4 regions of the Micromonospora sp. C97 genome follow, and region 4 is predicted to be linked to each of the others. Evidence: riboswitches for the same ligand, from Rfam matches in the RefSeq annotation. Region 4 holds a riboswitch; each other region holds the start of a gene.
What was found. Region 4 has a riboswitch for cyclic di-AMP ahead of KBX26_RS12775 (C39 family peptidase). Riboswitches for the same ligand answer to the same signal wherever they lie in the genome.
Positions count from the first base shown of each region.

Region 1: it holds a riboswitch for cyclic di-AMP, as region 4 does, so the genes downstream of both, KBX26_RS33070 (NlpC/P60 family protein) here and KBX26_RS12775 (C39 family peptidase) in region 4, are expected to answer to the same signal.
Region 2: it holds a riboswitch for cyclic di-AMP, as region 4 does, so the genes downstream of both, KBX26_RS11805 (hypothetical protein) here and KBX26_RS12775 (C39 family peptidase) in region 4, are expected to answer to the same signal.
Region 3: it holds a riboswitch for cyclic di-AMP, as region 4 does, so the genes downstream of both, KBX26_RS06495 (hypothetical protein) here and KBX26_RS12775 (C39 family peptidase) in region 4, are expected to answer to the same signal.

Region 1 is NZ_JAGPXU010000019.1:42,153-46,487, forward strand. It holds gene KBX26_RS22445 (N-acetylmuramoyl-L-alanine amidase) at 1-1,224, opposite strand, end outside; cyclic di-AMP (ydaO/yuaA leader) riboswitch at 1,460-1,595, shown strand; gene KBX26_RS33070 (NlpC/P60 family protein) at 1,609-2,649, shown strand; gene dcd (dCTP deaminase) at 2,707-3,285, opposite strand; gene KBX26_RS22460 (pyridoxamine 5'-phosphate oxidase family protein) at 3,385-3,942, shown strand; tRNA gene KBX26_RS22465 (tRNA-Gly) at 4,203-4,276, shown strand.
Region 2 is NZ_JAGPXU010000006.1:148,936-153,270, reverse strand. It holds gene KBX26_RS11815 (AAA family ATPase) at 1-443, shown strand, start outside; gene KBX26_RS11810 (cation diffusion facilitator family transporter) at 550-1,467, shown strand; cyclic di-AMP (ydaO/yuaA leader) riboswitch at 1,609-1,740, shown strand; gene KBX26_RS11805 (hypothetical protein) at 1,746-2,810, shown strand; gene KBX26_RS11800 (hypothetical protein) at 2,952-3,461, shown strand; gene KBX26_RS11795 (SRPBCC family protein) at 3,654-4,124, opposite strand; gene KBX26_RS11790 (1-phosphofructokinase family hexose kinase) at 4,313-4,335, shown strand, end outside.
Region 3 is NZ_JAGPXU010000003.1:31,220-35,554, forward strand. It holds gene KBX26_RS06485 (copper-translocating P-type ATPase) at 1-249, opposite strand, end outside; gene KBX26_RS06490 (YibE/F family protein) at 560-1,930, shown strand; cyclic di-AMP (ydaO/yuaA leader) riboswitch at 2,097-2,227, shown strand; gene KBX26_RS06495 (hypothetical protein) at 2,232-3,251, shown strand; gene KBX26_RS06500 (carbonic anhydrase) at 3,308-4,027, opposite strand; gene KBX26_RS06505 (MarR family winged helix-turn-helix transcriptional regulator) at 4,252-4,335, shown strand, end outside.
Region 4 is NZ_JAGPXU010000007.1:69,762-74,096, reverse strand. It holds gene KBX26_RS12785 (alpha/beta fold hydrolase) at 1-204, opposite strand, end outside; gene KBX26_RS12780 (hypothetical protein) at 341-1,378, shown strand; gene KBX26_RS12775 (C39 family peptidase) at 1,452-2,300, opposite strand; cyclic di-AMP (ydaO/yuaA leader) riboswitch at 2,533-2,674, opposite strand; gene KBX26_RS12770 (hypothetical protein) at 2,959-3,729, opposite strand; gene KBX26_RS12765 (hypothetical protein) at 3,859-4,281, opposite strand.

The DNA of each region.
Region 1 (4,335 bases), on a different contig from region 4:
CGTCGAGGCGACGGTACCGGGCACGTTGTCGTGGCCGATGATGTGCTGGCGGTCCAGTGGGATGCCCAGCCGCAGCGCCAGGTGCCGGACCAGCTTCGCCGAGGTCCGGTACATCGCCTCGGTGTACCAGGTCCCCTGCGCCGCGAAGCCTTCGTGTTCCAGCCCGATCGACTTCGCGTTGACGTACCAGTTGCCGGCGTGCCAACCGACGTCCTTGGTCTTCACGTGCTGGGCGATGTGCCCGTCCACCGAGCGCAGCGAGTAGTGCCAGCTGACGTAGGTCGGATCCTGGACGAGTTGCAGGGTCGTCGCCCAACTCGCCTCGGTGTCGTGGATGACGATGTATTCGATCTTCTGCCGGGCGGGCCGGTCGGAGAGGTCGTGGTTGCCGTAGTCCCCGTCGCCGAACGCCTCGTAGGGTGCCGGGATCCACTCGCACGAGATGGTGCGGGGGCACTCCACCCCGTCCGGGCGGGCCAGCCGGCGCAGGCCCAGCCGGTCCAACCAGGAACGCTCGGGCCGTACCGCGCGGGCCGGCAGGGTGATCCGCTGGCCGTCGTCGGTCACCCGGGACTGGCCCGCGCCGATGGTGGTGAAGACCTCGTCGGCGAAGGCCGCGGCGGCGTCGGCGCTGTCCGCGCCGGAGTAGCGGGCCACCGCGCCGTACCAGGCGGCCGGGTTGGTGTCGGCGCCGACCGGGGCGTCCAGCTCCCGTTGGTACGCGCTGAGCAGCGCCGCCCCACCCCGGATGTTGAGGCCCGCGTCGGTGCGCAGTGCCTCGGGGGCGACGCCGGTCAGCGTGGCGGCGGCGTCCACGGTCTGCAACGCGGCGGTGGACGGCGCGGGGGCCTCGACCGGTCGGGGCGCGGGCACCCGGGCGGGACGCGAGTCGTCGCCGCGCGGGTCCTCGGCACCGGCGTCGTGGTGACCGCGCCCGGGTAGGGCGGCCACGTGCCGGGCGTCGGTCAGGTGCATCGGGCCGTAGCCGCCACTGGTGCTCGGTGCGCCGGCGTTGGTGTCCCAGCGGGACTCCAGGTAGGAGACGGCGAGCAGCACGACTGTCGGCACCCCGTACTCGGTGGCCGCGGCGGCGTACTGCTGCTGACGGTCGGTGGTGGACGCGGCGGCGGCCGGGCCGACGGAGAGTGGCACCGTGGTGGCGGCGGCGACCACGGCGGCGGCGAGCAGTGCGCGCCAGCCCGTCGACAGGGTTGGATGGTGCATCGAACCCCCTAGATTCTCGCGGAGTGAGGTCAGGTCACCATCGCGCCGTCCGGGAGGTCAGGTCAATACCTTTCCATCTATCGAAGCGTGGGGAAAGAATTCTTCACACACGGTCGGTGACCTCGTCCAATCGGTACGGAGTGTCACGGCCGTGCGGGTTGCGGATCGGTAACAAGCGTCTCTACTCTGGTCATTCGTCGGGCCGACAGCAGCTCCGCCCAGCCCGGGCGGTAACGGACCGACACCGCCGAGTCGTTTCCGAGCGAACCGGGGACCCAGGTCCCTCGGGGTGAATCCGCAGCCACTGCGGTAGGGCGCCGACTTCCCGCCCGAACCCGTCAGCTAACCCGGTAGGCGGTCAGGAAGAAGGAGTACGGAACCCCGGTGGCACTCCATGCCCCGCGGCCGTCGTCCGAGCGGTCGGCATCAGCCGGCCCGACGTCGATCGTGCCGCGCCCACGCTGGTCCCGCTTCACCACCGCACTCGCCGCCCTGGCCGGCGTCGCCGTCGTCCTGACCGGCAGTGCCACGGCGGCCCACGCCGACCCGTCGGTCGCCGAGATCGAGCGCCAGATCGACGCCGACTGGAACAAGCTCGAACCGATCATCGAACGGCACAACGCCACCCGCGCCGACCTCGCCGCGAAGCGCAAGCAGGCCGACGCGCTGGCCGCCCGGATCACCCCGCTGGAGCGCCAGGTCGACGCCGCGATGGACAAGGTCAGCGCCCTGGCCGTACGCGCCTACAAGGGTGAGAACGTGTTGACCGTCAACGCGGTGCTGGGCAGCCGGTCGCCCAGCGAGGTGGTCGGCCAGCTCGAGATGCTCGACCGCTTCGCGCACAACCAGCAGAAGGACGTACGCGAGGTCGCCGACCTGCGCGACCAGCTGGCCGCGCAGAAGGCGCCGCTGGACGAGATGGTGGCCCAGCTGACCCGCACCGAAGCTCAGCTGGCGGCGAAGAAGAAGCAGATCAACGAAGAGATCGACCGCCTGCAGAAGCTGCGCCTCAAGGTGTACGGCAACGGTGGCGGTGGCCCACTGCGCCCGGCGCCCTGCCCGGGCAGCTACCCCGGCGGCGGCGCGGGCACCGCTGTCAAGTTCGCCTGCGCCCAGATCGGCAAGCCCTACGTCTGGGGTGCCGAGGGTCCGAACTCGTACGACTGCTCCGGGCTGATGCTGGCCGCCTGGGCGAAGGCCGGCGTGTCGCTGCCACACAACGCCGCCGCGCAGAGCCGCGTCACGAAGAACGTCAGCAGGGGCGACCTGCGCCCCGGCGACCTGGTCTTCTACTACAGCGACATCCACCACGTCGGCATGTACGTCGGCGGCGGCTGGGTGGTGCACGCCTCGCAGGCCGGTCAACCGGTCAAGATGAAGAAGGTCGACGACGGCCCGATCCACAGCTACGGCCGACCGGGCTGACCCGGGTGACGAGAGGGCCCGCCGCGATCCGTCGCGGCGGGCCCTCGTCGTCGTGGTTCAGCGGGTGGGCCAGGTGCGCCAGTGCTGCCAGGCGCGGCTCGGCGTCGGCCCCCGCTGGCCCTGGTAGCGCGAGCCGTAGACCACCGAGCCGTACGGGTGCTCGGCCGGCGAGGAGAGCCGGAAGATGCAGAGCTGCCCGATCTTCATGCCGGGCCACAGGGTGATCGGCAGGTTCGCCACGTTCGAGAGTTCCAGCGTCACGTGACCGGAGAAGCCCGGGTCGATGAAGCCGGCGGTGGAGTGGGTGAGCAGCCCGAGCCGGCCCAGGGAGCTCTTGCCCTCCAGTCGGCCGGCGAGCTGGTCACCCAGCGAGATGACCTCCAGCGTCGAGGCGAGCACGAACTCCCCGGGGTGCAGCACGAAGGGCTCACCGTCGGGGACCTCGACCGCCGAGGTCAGGTCGTCCTGCTGCATGGCGGGATCGATGTGGGTGTAGAGGTGGTTGTTGAAGACCCGGAACAGCCGGTCGAGTCGGACGTCGATGCTGGACGGTTGGACCAGGGTGGGCTCGAACGGCTCCAGGCCCAGCGTGCCGGCCTTGATCTCGGAGACCAGGTCGCGGTCGGAGAGCAGCATCGGACCACCATAGCCGCGTTGCCGAAAGTGCCCGGATTCGGTGCCGGTGACCAGCGCGTCGAGGTCGCTGCTCGTACATTTGTTCGATAGAATGCTCACATGGCTTCCTGGTCCGAATTCGCCGCCGACGAGCCCCGACTCGCCGACGGGATCCGCGTTCTCCTCCAGCAGTACGGGCCGGGCTTCGGCTATCTGGCCACGGTCCGCGCCGACGGCGGGCCCCGCGTCCATCCGGTCTCCCCGGTCATCACCGCCGAGGGGCTGTTCTGCTTCATCATCGACTCGCCCAAGCGCCGTGACCTCGAACGGGACGGCCGCTACGCGCTGCACTCGTTCCCGGCCGAGGAGAGCGACGACGAGGCATACGTGGCAGGGCGGGCCCGTCCGGTGACCGATCCGGTCCGGGTGGCGCAGCTGGCGCAGAGCGCCCGCGCCGAGCCGCAGGTCGACTGGCGGCTCTTCGAGTTCACCATCGACGTGGCGATGCTTACCCGCCGTGAGCAGCACATCGCGGGCGTTCCCGGCCTCGCGCCGGGTCGGCCGGCCGTGCGGGTCTGGCTCGACCCAAACGCCCCGTCGGCGGTGGCCACCCCGTTGGCCGTCCCGCCGACGCGCCCGACCCGCCTCAGCCGTGACGTCCAGTGCACGGCCGCCTGACCACGACTGGAAGATCATCGGTGTCGGCTCCGTCCTCACGGAGCCGACACCGGGCTGTACGTACGCCCGCCGCCGGCACCCCGCATGATCAACTCGGTTTCCGTGAAACCGCGGTATCCCGGCGCTTCGGACGCCCCGATTTTCAGCAAGCCGAGTGGATCAACCCGGGTCGGCCAGGGTTGTGCGGTATGCGGACACCCGCGGCTGGCGGGGGTACCTGGGTGCACGGGCTCGACGACTCGGGTACAGTGGTGCCGCTTGCGGGTGTAGTTCAATGGCAGAACATCAGCTTCCCAAGCTGACAGTGCGGGTTCGATTCCCGTCACCCGCTCCACGCGAAGGGCCCTGGTCAGGACGAGAGTCCCAGCCAGGGCCTTCGACGTTTCTCAGGCC
Region 2 (4,335 bases), on a different contig from region 4:
TCACGCTGACCACGAACTACCGCAACTCGTCGGAGATCTTCGCGGTGGCGGCGGCGGAGATCCGCCGGCTCTACCCCGACCTGCCGCTGCCGACCGCCGTCCGCTCCACCGGGGTCGAACCGGTCGAGCTGGTGGTGCCGGCCGCCGGGTTGGAGACCGCGACCGTCGAGGCCGCCGCCGGCCTGCTGGCCGAGGTGGAGGGCACGGTCGGGGTGATCACGCCGGTCCCCCGCCGTGACGAGGTCGCCGGTTGGCTCGGCGCGCTCGGCGCGCCCAGGTTGCAGGTGGTGACCAGCCTGGAGGCCAAGGGCATGGAGTACGACGCGGTGGTGCTGGTCGCCCCGAGCGAGATCCGGGCGGATCCGGGCGCCGGGGTACGCACCCTGTACGTGGCGCTCTCCCGGGCCACCCAGCGGCTCACCACCATCGACCCGACCGGCTGACCTGCGCGGACCGCCGCCAGCGCGAGGCATCACCCGTACACTTGCACACATAGCGATGTGAGCATACATTTGACCGGGTCCCGGCCGGCGGCGGAAGGTGAATCTCGTGGGCGCAGGTCATGACCACCACCATGGGTCCGTCGCCAATGCCGCACACCAGCACCGGGGTCGACTCTGGGCGGCGTTCGGGCTGCTCGCCACCCTGATGGTGGTCGAGGCGGTGACCGCCCTGCACACCGGCTCACTCGCCCTGCTCTCCGACGCCGGGCACATGTTCACCGACGTGCTCGGCATCGGGATGGCGCTCGCCGCGATCACGGCGACCCGGCGGGCCACCAACGACCCGCAGCGCACCTTCGGGCTCTACCGGCTCGAGGTGCTCGCCGCGCTGGCCAACGCCGTCCTGCTCTCCGGCGTGGCGATCTACGTGGTGATCGAGGCGATCCGTCGGTTCGGCGACCCGCACCAGGTCATCGCCGGCCCGATGCTCGCGGTGGCCGTGCTCGGTCTGCTCGCGAACATCGCCGCCTTCGCCCTGCTGCGCGCCGGGGCCCGGGAGAGCATCAACCTCCAGGGCGCCTACCTGGAGGTGCTCGGTGACCTGCTCGGCTCGGTCGGCGTCATCGGGGCGGCGCTGCTCATCACCGTCACCGACTGGTGGTGGGCGGACCCCCTGGTCGCGGTCGCCATCGGCGTGTTCATCCTGCCGCGCACCTGGCGGCTGGCCCGCGCCGCTATCCGCATCCTGGTGCAGGCCGCCCCGGAGCACCTCCAGGTCACCGCCGTGCACGATCGGCTGGCCGCGGTGCCCGGCGTCGTCGAGGTGCACGACCTGCACGTCTGGACGCTCACCTCGGGCATGGAGGTGGCCTCCGCACACCTGACCATGGCGCCCGGGGCGGAGGTCGGCGCGGTGCTCACCGCGGCGCGTACGGCCCTGCACGACGACTTCCGCATCGAACACGCGACGTTGCAGATCGAGCCGGGCGCCGCCTCCGGCGCGTGTGGCTCCATCGAGTGGTGACGACCTTTTCGGAGCATTGCTCACTTTTAAGGTAATTTTCCGTGGTGACGCACGCACCGTCCGTCACATTGGCTGCAGCGGCCCCACCGGCACCGGTAGGCTCGGTCCCGGCCTCCACCAGGCGGCGCCTCCCGGCGCCGGTGGCGGTCGCCGCCTAATCGCCCAACCGGGCGAACCGGGGAACCATGTTCCTGGGGTGCATCCGCGTCAGCGGTAGGGATCTTCCGTCCCGAACCCGTCAGCTAACCCGGTCGGCGGCTGACGGAAGGACATGCGCAGTGGCACCAGCACGACCACCCGCCGCCCGACTGGCGGCCCTGATCGTCGCGATGTTCGCCCTCGGCGTCGCGCTTCCGGCCGGCACCGCCTCGGCCGCTCCCCCGACCGGCCTGCGGGCCGCCGCACCCGACTCCGACGAGGAGGGCGGCACCCCGGCGTTGCGCGCCCAACTCGAGGCGGCCAGCAAGGGCTACCTGGACGCCAAGCGAGCCCTGGACACCTCGGTACAACGGCAGAAGCAGCTCACCACCCAGCTGAAGACCATCGAGGTCGAGATCGACCAGCGCAACGGCAAGGTCGGCGAGATCGCCGAGGTGGCGTACCGGACCGGACGACTCGGCGCGATGTCGGCGCTGCTCAACAGCAGCACCCCGGAAGGCTTCATGGACCGGGCAGCCGCCCTGGACGCGGTGGCCGCCAACGAGGACCGGGTGCTGCGCGACCTGCTGAAGAGCAAGGACCAGGCCACCCGCACCCGGGTCGCACTGGACGGCGAGATCATTGAACAGCGCAAGCAGGTCGCGGTGATGGCCAAGCGCAAGGAACAGGCCGAACGGGCCCTGACCGTGGCCACCACACCCAAGACACAGAGCACCGCCGACACCGGCTCCAACCGGGGCACCTCCACCGCCAACGCGACGGCCGCGCCGCGCAACTCCGACGGCTCCTGGCCTTCCGAGTCGTGCAGCGTGAACGACCCCACGCCGGCCAGCGGCTGCATCACCCCCCGTACCCTGCACGCGCTCAACCAGGCCAAGGCGGCGGGCTTCACCCGGTACGTCTCGTGCCACCGCCCCAGCGGCTCCGGTGAGCACCCGAAGGGCCGGGCCTGCGACTTCGCCGCACAGAAGGGCGGCTTCGGCGGAGCCGCGACCGGCGGCGACAAGACCTACGGCAACAACCTGGCCGCGTACTTCATCCGCAACGCGGACCGGCTCGCCGTGCTCTACGTGATCTGGTACAAGCAGATCTGGCTGCCCAGCAGCGGATGGAAGTCGTACAGCGGGGCGCACGGGACCCCGTCCACCGACCACACCAACCACGTACACCTGTCGGTCTACTGACCCACGCGTGGAGATGCCTGTGAGTCATCGTGATGACTCACAGGCATCACCCGCGTCCGGGGCCGGCTACGTCGCCGGGCGTACCCCTGATGTCGTCGCTCGGCGGACGACCCGGCCGGGGCCGGCGGGCAGCATCGCGGTATGCCTCGGATCCGACCCACCACCCGCAAGGCGCTGCTCACCCTGCACCTCGTCACCTCGCTCGGCTGGCTCGGCACCGACCTGGTGCTGCTCACCCTCGGCATCGCCGTGCAGCGGGGCGCCGACCCGGCGGTGGTCTACCCGGTCACGGCCCTGATCGGCACGGTGCTGTTCGCGCCGCTGAGCGTCCTGGTCTGGCTGATCGGAGTGGCCAGTTCGCTGCTCACCCCGTGGGGCCTGCTGCGGCACCGCTGGGTGCTGGTCAAGCTCGTGCTCACCACCGTGATGGTCGGGCTGGTGCTGTTCCTGCTCACCCCGAACCTGCGCCACGCCGGAGCGGTCGGCGCCGCCCTGCCCGCCCGGGATCGCGCCGACCTGGTCATCGCGCCGGCCGTGTCGACCAGCCTGATGATCATCGCGACGGTGCTCTCCACCTACAAGCCGTGGGGCCGCCGACGCACCGCCGCAGCCACCGTCGCCGGCCGCGGCCGCGCCACCGCACGGCCCTAACGACCCCCGCCCACCCATGACGCTCGTGGCCGGCGCCCACCCATGATCGCGCGTGGCCGGCGCCCACCCATGATCGCGCTCGAACCAGGATGTAGTGGCCTCGATGCGACAGGAGGCCACTACATCCTGGATTGAGCACGATCATGAAGCGGGGTGGCGGGCCGGGGCGGGGGCGCAGGGCGGGGCGGAGGGTCAGGCCGAGGGCGGTGGGGGTTCGCCGGTGCGGTCGAGGGCTGCGCCCAGCCGGGTGGCGAGGGCGAGGTGGGCGGCTCGGGCCTGGCGGAACGCGTACCGGAACAGCGGCGTCGGCGCCGTCAGGGTGATCTCCACGTCGATGCGGACCAGGCCGTCGGGCTCGGCGCGCAGTCGGGTGTGGTTGCGCACCGTGGTCGCCGGCCACTGGCGGGCCACCATGACGATCTCGTCGGTCTCGCTGATCAGCACGTCCGCGTGGTACGTGGTCCGGAAGCGCAGCGGGCCGGCCACCAACCGGTCGTTGATCGTGTAGCTGGCCCGGGCCCCGGGCCGGGGCGGCACCCGGCGGACCTGGACGATCAGCGGATGCAGCTCGCCCTGCCGGGTCAGGTCGCTGAGCAGCGCCGCGGCCTCGGCTGGTGAACTCCGGGCCTGGACGGTGTAGCTGAAGGTATCGCTGCTGAGCACACCGTCTCCCGCCGCCGTTGGTCGCCCGATCGTCCCGTACCGATGTCCGGCTGGCAACGCCCGATCGCACCCGACGCCGCGCCGGGCCGGGCCGATGCGGCGAGCCGCCACCATCTGCCCCATTAAGCTCAGTTAGTGCGAAATCTTCCGAAGATGCCGGAGCGCGGCCACCTGTACGGGGACAACCGATGAGCGGGCACGTGATGGTCTT
Region 3 (4,335 bases), on a different contig from region 4:
CACCGGGCCCACCCAGGACCGGCCGGGCACGTCGTCCAAGGCCAGGCCCAGCTGGTCCGACACGAGATGACTCGTCAGCACCACCGGGACGGTCAACACCAGGCAGACCCAGAACCGGCGGCGGAACATCGCCGGATCGTGCCCGGCGTGCTTGTCGTGCCCGGAATGATCGGAATGCCCGGCGGGCCTCTCGTGCGGCACCGGTCCGGCGTGCCGATGGTCGGGGTCGGACGGCGACGGAGCGGGCATAGCTCCAACATGCCGGTCCGAGGGCCGCCACGCGAGCGATTCGGCCACCGACACTCCGCCACGACCTGCGACCCCGCCACCGGCTGGCTAGCATCTCCCCCGATGGCCCTCCGGATGCCGCCGCACAGTCGGGCACTGTCGCCGCCACGACGTGACGTCGGCTCCGACCGGCCGGGCCGAGCACTGACCGTCCGTGATCAAGCGGTCGTCAGGCAGCGAATCGTCCCGCCGACCGCCGCGTTTCCACCGAAACGGTGAACCGCCCGGCTCGCTGACCCGTACCCCGCACCGGATCGTTGGGAGTCTCGCCTTGGGTTCCGACCACACCCGCCCGGCTCCGTCCGCCCCACCGAGGGTGCGACGGATCCTCGTCGTGACGGTGGTACCCCTCTTCGTCGCCACCGTGCTCGCCGCGGTGCTGCTCTGGCCGCGCGGCGGGTCACCGCAGACCGACGGCGGCGCTGACGTGCCGCGCTACCCCGGCACTGTCACCCGGGTGGTGAACGAGCCGTGCCCGCCGGCGCCGTCGGTCCCCGAGGGCACCCCGAGGGTCGGCAACGGACGGTGCGGCACCGTCGACGTCCGGGTGGACGACGGGCCGACCGCCGGCCAGCAGGTACGGACGCCGGTGCCGGACGGTCCCGGCGCACCCCGGGTCGAGGTCGGCGACGAGGTCATCCTGGTCGAGCTGACCGATCCCACCGATCCCAGCACCAGCAACTGGAACATCGCCGAGCACCAACGCGGCACCCCGATGATCTGGCTGGCGGTGGTCTTCGCGGCCGCGATCGTCGCGTTCGGTCGGTGGCGGGGTCTGGCAGCGCTCGCCGGACTGGCCGCCAGCTTCGCCATCCTGCTCACCTTCGTGCTGCCGGGTATCGGTGCCGGCAGGTCACCCCTGCTGGTGGCGGTGGTCGGCGCCGCCCTGATCATGTTCGTGGTGCTCTATCTGACGCACGGGGTCACCGCACAGACCTCGGTCGCCGTGCTCGGCACCCTGGGCAGCCTGGTGCTGACCGGCGTACTCGCCACCATCGCCACGGCCGCCACCCACCTCACCGGCTTCGGCAGCGAAGACGCCACCACCCTGTCGATGTTCCAGGGCGACGTCGACCTGCACGGACTGCTGCTCGCCGGGATCATCATCGGATCGCTCGGGGTGCTCGACGACGTGACGGTCACCCAGGCGGCCACCGTCACCGAACTGGCCAACGCCAACCCCGGCCTCACCCGGTTGCAGCTGTACCGGGCGGCCACCCGGGTCGGCCGCGCGCACATCGCCTCCACTGTCAACACCATCGTTCTGGCGTACGCGGGCGCGTCGCTGCCCCTGCTGCTCCTGCTCACCGCCGACGCGCGACCGATCGGGCAGATCCTCACCAGTGAGTTCCTCGCCCAGGAGATCGTCCGTAGCGCGGTCGCCACCCTCGGTCTGATCGCCGCCGTGCCGCTGACCACCGGGCTGGCCGCGGTGGTGACCGCCGCCGGGCGTACCGACGCCGTGCCGCCGGCCGACGCTCCCGCCGCGCGCCCCCAGCCGGACCGCAGCGAGGCACTCGCCGCCCTCAGCTCACCGCGAACGGCCGGCTCCAACGAGCCGGACCGGCAGCGGGCCGCACCCCCACCCGAGGCCGCCGACCGGTGGCCGGAGTCGAACAGGAGCACGGATACGGCATGGTGACACTCCTCAGCGTGACCAGATCGGGCAACCACCCTGAGAACCACGTCACTGGTCACTCAACGCTATGGCGAAATGACGCTTTTGGTCGGCATCCAGGCGTAGCTCAGCCGGTCGACTCTCGGGTAACCTCGCTGCCGGTCACCGATGAAGGCGCGAAGCGGCGCCTGCGGTGCCACCGCCCAATCGCCAACCGGCGAGCCGGGGACCCAGGTACGTGGGGTGAATCCGCGTCAGCGGTAGGGGCCGCTTCCGCCCCGAACCCGTCAGCTAACCCGGTCGGCGGTCGACGGAAGGGAACATTGTGACGGCACCCCTACGCCGCTGGTTGACACCCGTGGTGGCCGTGATCGCCGCACTGACCGTGTTCGCCGGGCCACTCCCGGCGCACGCCGCCCCGACGAACCCCACACCGTCCGGGCACGAGGAGGACGGCGAGCCCAAGCTGCTCAACGACGTCATCGAGCAGGCCAACCGCGACTACTCCGCCGCCAAGTCCAAGCTGGACAAATCCAAGAAGCGGCAGAGCGAGTTGGCGGCCGAGGTCGACCGGGCCAACGCCGACCTGGCCGCACTGGCCCCGCAGGTCGGGCAGATCGCCGCCCAGGCCTACCGGACCGGCCGGATCGGCGCGATCGCGATGCTGCTGGAGAGCGACGCCCCCGACTCGTTCGTCCAGCGCGCCGCGGTGCTCGACGAGATGAACATGGTCAACGAGAAGAAGCTCTCCGAGGTCAACGAGGTGAAGGCCCGCGCCGAGCAGGCCAAGCTGGCCCTCGACACCGAGGTCCGCGAGCAGCAGAAGCAGACCGCCCTGATGGCGAAGCGGAAGAGCGAGGCCGACAAGGCGCTCTCCCTCGTCGGCGGCAAGGGCTTCACCGGCGGCCTGGTGGACGCCACCTCCCCGGTCGCGAAGATCGGCCCGGGTCGCACCGCCGACGGCGACTGGAAGCCCCAGTCGTGCAGCGAGAACGACCCCACCACGTCCGGCTGCGTCACCCCCCGCACGCTGCACGCGTACAAGGAGGTCAAGCGGGCCGGCTTCAACCGGTTCGTCGGCTGCTACCGCCCCGGCGGGCCGTGGGAGCACCCGAAGGGCCGCGCCTGCGACTGGTCGCTGCAGAAGAGCGGCTTCTCCCCGTGGCACAACAACGACACCCGGACGTACGGCAACAACGTCGCCGCGTTCCTCATCCGTAACGCCGACCGGCTCGGCATCTACTACGTGATCTGGAACCGGCAGATCTGGTTCCCGGCCACCGGCTGGAGTTCGTACAGCGGGCCGTCGAACCACACCGACCACGTCCACATGTCGCTGCTCTGACCCGTACGACCCCGGTTGAGGGCCGTTCCGCGTGACGCGGAGCGGCCCTCGTCATGTCACACGGTGGCAGGGGCAGCCGGGTCGGCCGGGGTGTCCAGCGTCGCGAAGCCAGCCGGCACGGCGGCAACCGGGCGTACCGCCCCGGCGGCCAGCCGGTAGGACATCCCCACCACCGCGCACCGCCCCCGGGCCACCTCGTCGGCCAGCACCGGGGACTGCCCGAGCAACGTCTCGACGGTCTGTGCGATGTGGATGTCGACGATGCCGTCGATGTCGTCCACGCCCTCAGCCTCGGCCCGGCGAAGGCTGGGCAGCACGGCGTCGACCACCGCGCCCAGGTGGCCGCTCGGCGCGGTGCCGGTCGCGGCGGACTCCCGGGCGGCCTGCACCGCACCGCACAGGTCGTGACCGAGCACCACCACCAGCGGAGTGCCGAGCACTGTCACCGCGTACTCGACGCTGCCGAGCACCTCCGGGCCGGCGGTGTGCCCGGCCGTGCGGACCACGAACAGGTCACCCAACCCGCGGTCGAAGATGATCTCGGCGGCCAGCCGGGAGTCGGAGCAGCCGACGATCACCGCGAACGGGTGCTGCCCGTCGGCGACGGCGGCCCGGTGCCCGGCGTCCTGGTTGGGATGGTGTGGCGCGCCGCCGACGAAGCGTCGATTGCCGGCGACCAGTTCGGCGTACGCCCGGCTCGGCTCACTGAGCACTGGCGCTCGATCGGTGGTCCGCTGCGTACCCGGCTGACCACCGGCGTTCCCGGCATGACTCATCCCGCACCTCGTCTCGACGCATCTCACCTGGTCAGACCGACTTTCCGCCGACCGGGCGGCGGGCGCTCAGTCGCGCTCCACCGTCACACGCACGCTAAGATGCGTCAAGGTATGCGTGATTTAGATTTCATACGTTGACCCCGGTCGCCCCCTGGGCAACCCTCCCAGGGCGGGGCGGACAAGACTCTCCGCGAGCAGGCGGACATCCGGAAGGGCGGTCAACGATGGCGAGCACTGTGACGGGCGACACCGACGGCGGGCGGAACTGGACGTTCCTCACCAATCACGGGCACGTCCTGCTGGCCATC
Region 4 (4,335 bases):
CCGGTCGGCGAACCCCGCGAACGTGTACGACTGAAGCGGTGCCGCCCAGCCGTGGCCGGCGAGGTCCGGTGCCAGCCACCGCCCCGCCCAGCGCTGCTCCAGCAGAGGCGCCCACGGCAACCAGACGTCCCCGGTCGTGCCCATCCCGTGCAGGAGCAGCAGGACCCGCCCGCGACCGGCTTGACCACCCGATTCATCCACCACGGCCGCAGTCTCCCACGGTTCACGGCCTGGTACGAGAGCCGTCATCCACGCCGCCCCCACCAAAGAATGATCCACTGTAGAGTTCCGGGCCGGACGGACAGAGCCACCTGTCGATTCCGTCCCGAGGGGAGCCACTGTGTACAGGATGTACGGGTCGGCGCTGGTCGCGGCACTGGCAGCCGTCACGCTCGGCGTACCGCACCGGGCGTCCGCGACGCCATCGGACGTGGCCGCACCGAACGGCGCAGCGGTCACGGCGGCCGACCGGGTGCTGCGGGTCTACAACAACAACATCGAGAACCTGGTGGTGAACAACTCCGACGGGAGCTGCACCCGGATCTCCGGACCGGACCACCTGACCTCGATCCTGGTCGACGACGCCGGTCGCACGGGCACCAGCGGCGTGGTGGCGCCCGACATCCTGATCGTGCAGCAGGTGCGCGGCACCGGCCAGGCCGAGGCGTACGCCGACCAGCTGTCGGCGAAGTTCGGCTACCCGGCGGGCAGCTACGGGGCGATCGTGGCGTGGGACGACCCGGAGCCGTGGGGCAGCACGCACAAGTGCAGCTCGCAGTCGCTCGGCGACCTGAAGAAGAAGCAGACCAACGCCATCCTCTGGAACAAGCGCACGCTCAACCTCGCCAGTGGCGACATCTCGAAGTACTGGAGCGCGGGTTGGCTCAAGCCGGGCACGGCGTACGCGAACGGCGCCGGGTGCACGCTGTACAAGCCGCCGAACAGTGACCCGGACAGCACCGACTACTACAAGTGGAAGCGGACCAGCGCGATCGCGGCGCGCTTCACCATCAAGGCGACCGGCACCAGCGTGTTCGCCGCGACGATGCACCTGCCGCAGGAGAACCGGCAGAACGCCTGCGCCGGTGACGGCGACCGGGGCATCGCCAACAGCGGCATCCACCTCGGTGCGGACGCGACCACGCTGCTGAACGCGTCGACGATCCGCGTGGTGGGCATCGACGCGAACCGCACCGGCATCGCCCCCGGCACGCTCAGCGGCTACGGCATGACCGGGTACGGGTCGGCGGCCACCAACGGTTCCAGCAAGATCGACTACTTGTTCGTCAGGGGCAGTGTGCAGTCGTCCGCCGTCGACCACACCGTGGTCGGGACGAAGTCGAACCACAAGGCGTTGTACGGCTTCATCACCTACTGACCGCACCGCCGAAGACGCCGCGGGCGCCGGCCCCTTGTGGGGGACGACGCCCGCGGTCCTCGGCGTGCCCGGGTCAGGCGGAGTAGCCCCGGCTGGTGATCCAGTTGGCCAGGTCGATGGTGGTGATCCAGTACGACGGGTCGGCCGCGTTGGCCGAGTCGGCGATCCGCACGGTGCGACCGTTGTCCTTGTAGCCCACGACGGCGATGTAGTGCCCGCCGCCGTAGGAGTGCCAGCCGCCGTCGGTGTCGGTGGCGTCCCCGACGACGTTGGCCACCACGCCCCGGCCGTCGGTGATGGCCTTCACCACGTCGGCCTGGAGGCGGTCCATCTGCGCCGGGCTGGGCGCGCTGGGGAACATCCGAGTCCGGTACGGGGAGCCCTTCACCTCGGCGTTGAGCACCCGGGTGGTGTCCTCGGCCGAGTTGGTGCCCATCTCGGTGGTGCCCAGCTCGGCGCCGAGCTCCTCCTGGGTGCGGTCGATGCCGGCGGCGCTGAGCGCGTTGCGGGTGGCCGCCGGGCCGCAGTTGTAGTAGGTGTTCTGCGCCTCGTAGTCGTAGTCGAGCACCTTGGTCGCGGGCGGCTTCGGGGGCGTCGGCTTACGGGTGAGGTCGGGGTTGCTCTTGGCCTTCGCGGCGGGGGACGCGGCGCTGGTGGCCGGCGCGGCGGTGGTCGGCGCGGCGCTGGCCGAGGGGGACGCGTCCCGAACGTCGCCACGGGAGGCGGCGACGTCGCTGCGCATCTCGGCGACGGTGGTCGCGGTGCGCTGGTCGGCCGGGGCGTCGTCGGCGGTGGTGAGGAGGGCACCGCCGGTGGTGGCGATGGCGAGAGCCGCGGCGGAGGCGACAACGATCTGGTACGGGCGCTCGGTGGCGAGGCGGCGGAGCTGACGCTGCAGGGTGTGCTTCACGGGGTCCTCCACGGATCGGGGGGAGAGCGGCACACCGGGCCGGACCGGTATCCGGGCAGGCGCCAGCGCGCGGACCGTGGTCCGCGGATGGTGAACCGCTCAGGGGAACGCCCGGCGTGGCCGGGCGGGGAAGGCGATGACCCGGGGGGTCAGCTCACCGTCACTGGACGAATGAGCGGGTGCACCGCCGCGCCGTGGAGGCGAGGGAACAACCGAGGGGTGGAAAGGTGCTGCACGAGGATGGGACTCCTTCCGACACCGCCTACCGGGTTAGCTGACGGATTCGGGCGGGAAGATCGCCCTACCGCGGGCCGTGGCTCGCGGATTCACCCCGGACTTACTGATGGGTCCCCGGTTCGTTGATCACGATTAAGCGGGTCGATGCGGCGTCGCGTCTTGCGATCGGTTACCGCATCGGACAGGACGACAGTACTGGCGGCTCCGCGCCCTGCCAAGCCGGGTTCACCTGCGTAAACCTCAATCGGCGAGGCAATTTCTGCGCGTATTGCCGATGATGTGACTCGATGGGACAACCGGTTACGGGCGCGCCTGCGGGCGACAACCGGACAGGCGACGAAGAACGCGACCATAATCGCGGGAACAATGGCGCGGCTCGTGCCGGACGTCCGATTTCACAATTGCGTGACCGGCCTCACATCACAGATCGGGCTCAACCCGCCCGGGCCGGTCGCCACCGTGCCACGACGGCCGGGCGCAACGCCCCCGCCACCGTCCGGCGGGCGGCCACCGGGTGCGGGCGCAGCCGGGCCGCCGCCGCGTACGCCTCCTCGGCGAGGGTACGAGCCGACTCGGCGGCCAGCTCCGCGTCACGCCAGGCGGCCCGCTCACGGACGGCGGCCGCCTGGTAGTCGGCCAGCCGCGCATCCCGGACCACCCGGCTGATCAACACCTCCTGCTCGACCGGGTGGCGTCGGGGATCCCAGCCGTGCCGGTGCCCGAACACGTCACCGAGCTGCACCATGCTCAGGTCACCCCGCCAGTACGCCGCCATCGCCGCCCGGTGCAGATAGCGCTCCCGGGCCGCGTACTCGGCGGGGGTGTGCGGGGTCCGTGGGGTGGGCAGCGCCCCGGCGCCCGCGAAGCGACGCGCGGCGGTGTCCGCCGCGTCGTACCCGGTCCAGGCCCGCTCCATCTGCTCCTGGGCGCTCAGCCAGGCGGCACGTCTCCGCCTGGCTGTCGTCGCCGCGCCGGCCGCGGCGACGGCCACCTCCTCGGCGTAGCGGCGCAGGTCGGCAGCCTCGGCGGCGGCCACCTCCCGGGCGGTGGGCGCTGCCGGGAGCGGGTCGTCGGCGGGCCGGTCCCGTTCGGGGCGGGCGGCCAGCACGGTGAGCAGGCCCAGGGTCAGCAGGACCAGGGTCGACCAGATGGCGGCGGCTCGCGGCACCTCGGTCACGAACTGGTAGAAGACGGCGGTCTCCATGGTCGGCACCTCGGGGAGAGAGCAGTGCGATGGGGCCACACCGGCCGGCGGGCCACGGCGGGCCACCGGTCGGCGGGTGGGAAGCGGGTGGGGCGACAGGCGCGGCGGCGGGACGATCGTCCCGGTGGCTCAGCGCCGGGGTGGGGCCCGGCAGGCCCGACCGCTCGCACTGTCGACGAGGGGCAGCCGGTCGGACTCCGCCGCGCGGACCGGAAGCACGCCGGTCGCGGTGACGCAGTGCTCCTCGGGGAGCGCCCCGGGCGAGTCGACGGCCCAGGCGGGAACGCCCTCCTCGACGGCGTCCGGTGGGATCGCCGCTGCCGGGCGCGCCGCAGCGTGCGCCCCGACGTGCCGACCGGAGGCCGCCAGCGGCCCGGCGGCGACGGAGGCCGACACCACGCTCGACGGTGGCACCGGGCTGGGCGTCGACGCGGCGGCCGTGGCCGGGCCTGCGCCGAGCGCCAGGGCCGCGACGACGGCGAGGCTGGTCAGCACCCGCGTCGCCCAGCGCGCCACCCACCACAGCGGACAGGTGAACGCGACCGGAAGCACATCCCCACGCTACCGTCACGCCGAGGCGGGCGCACCGACCACGGGCGTGTCGGA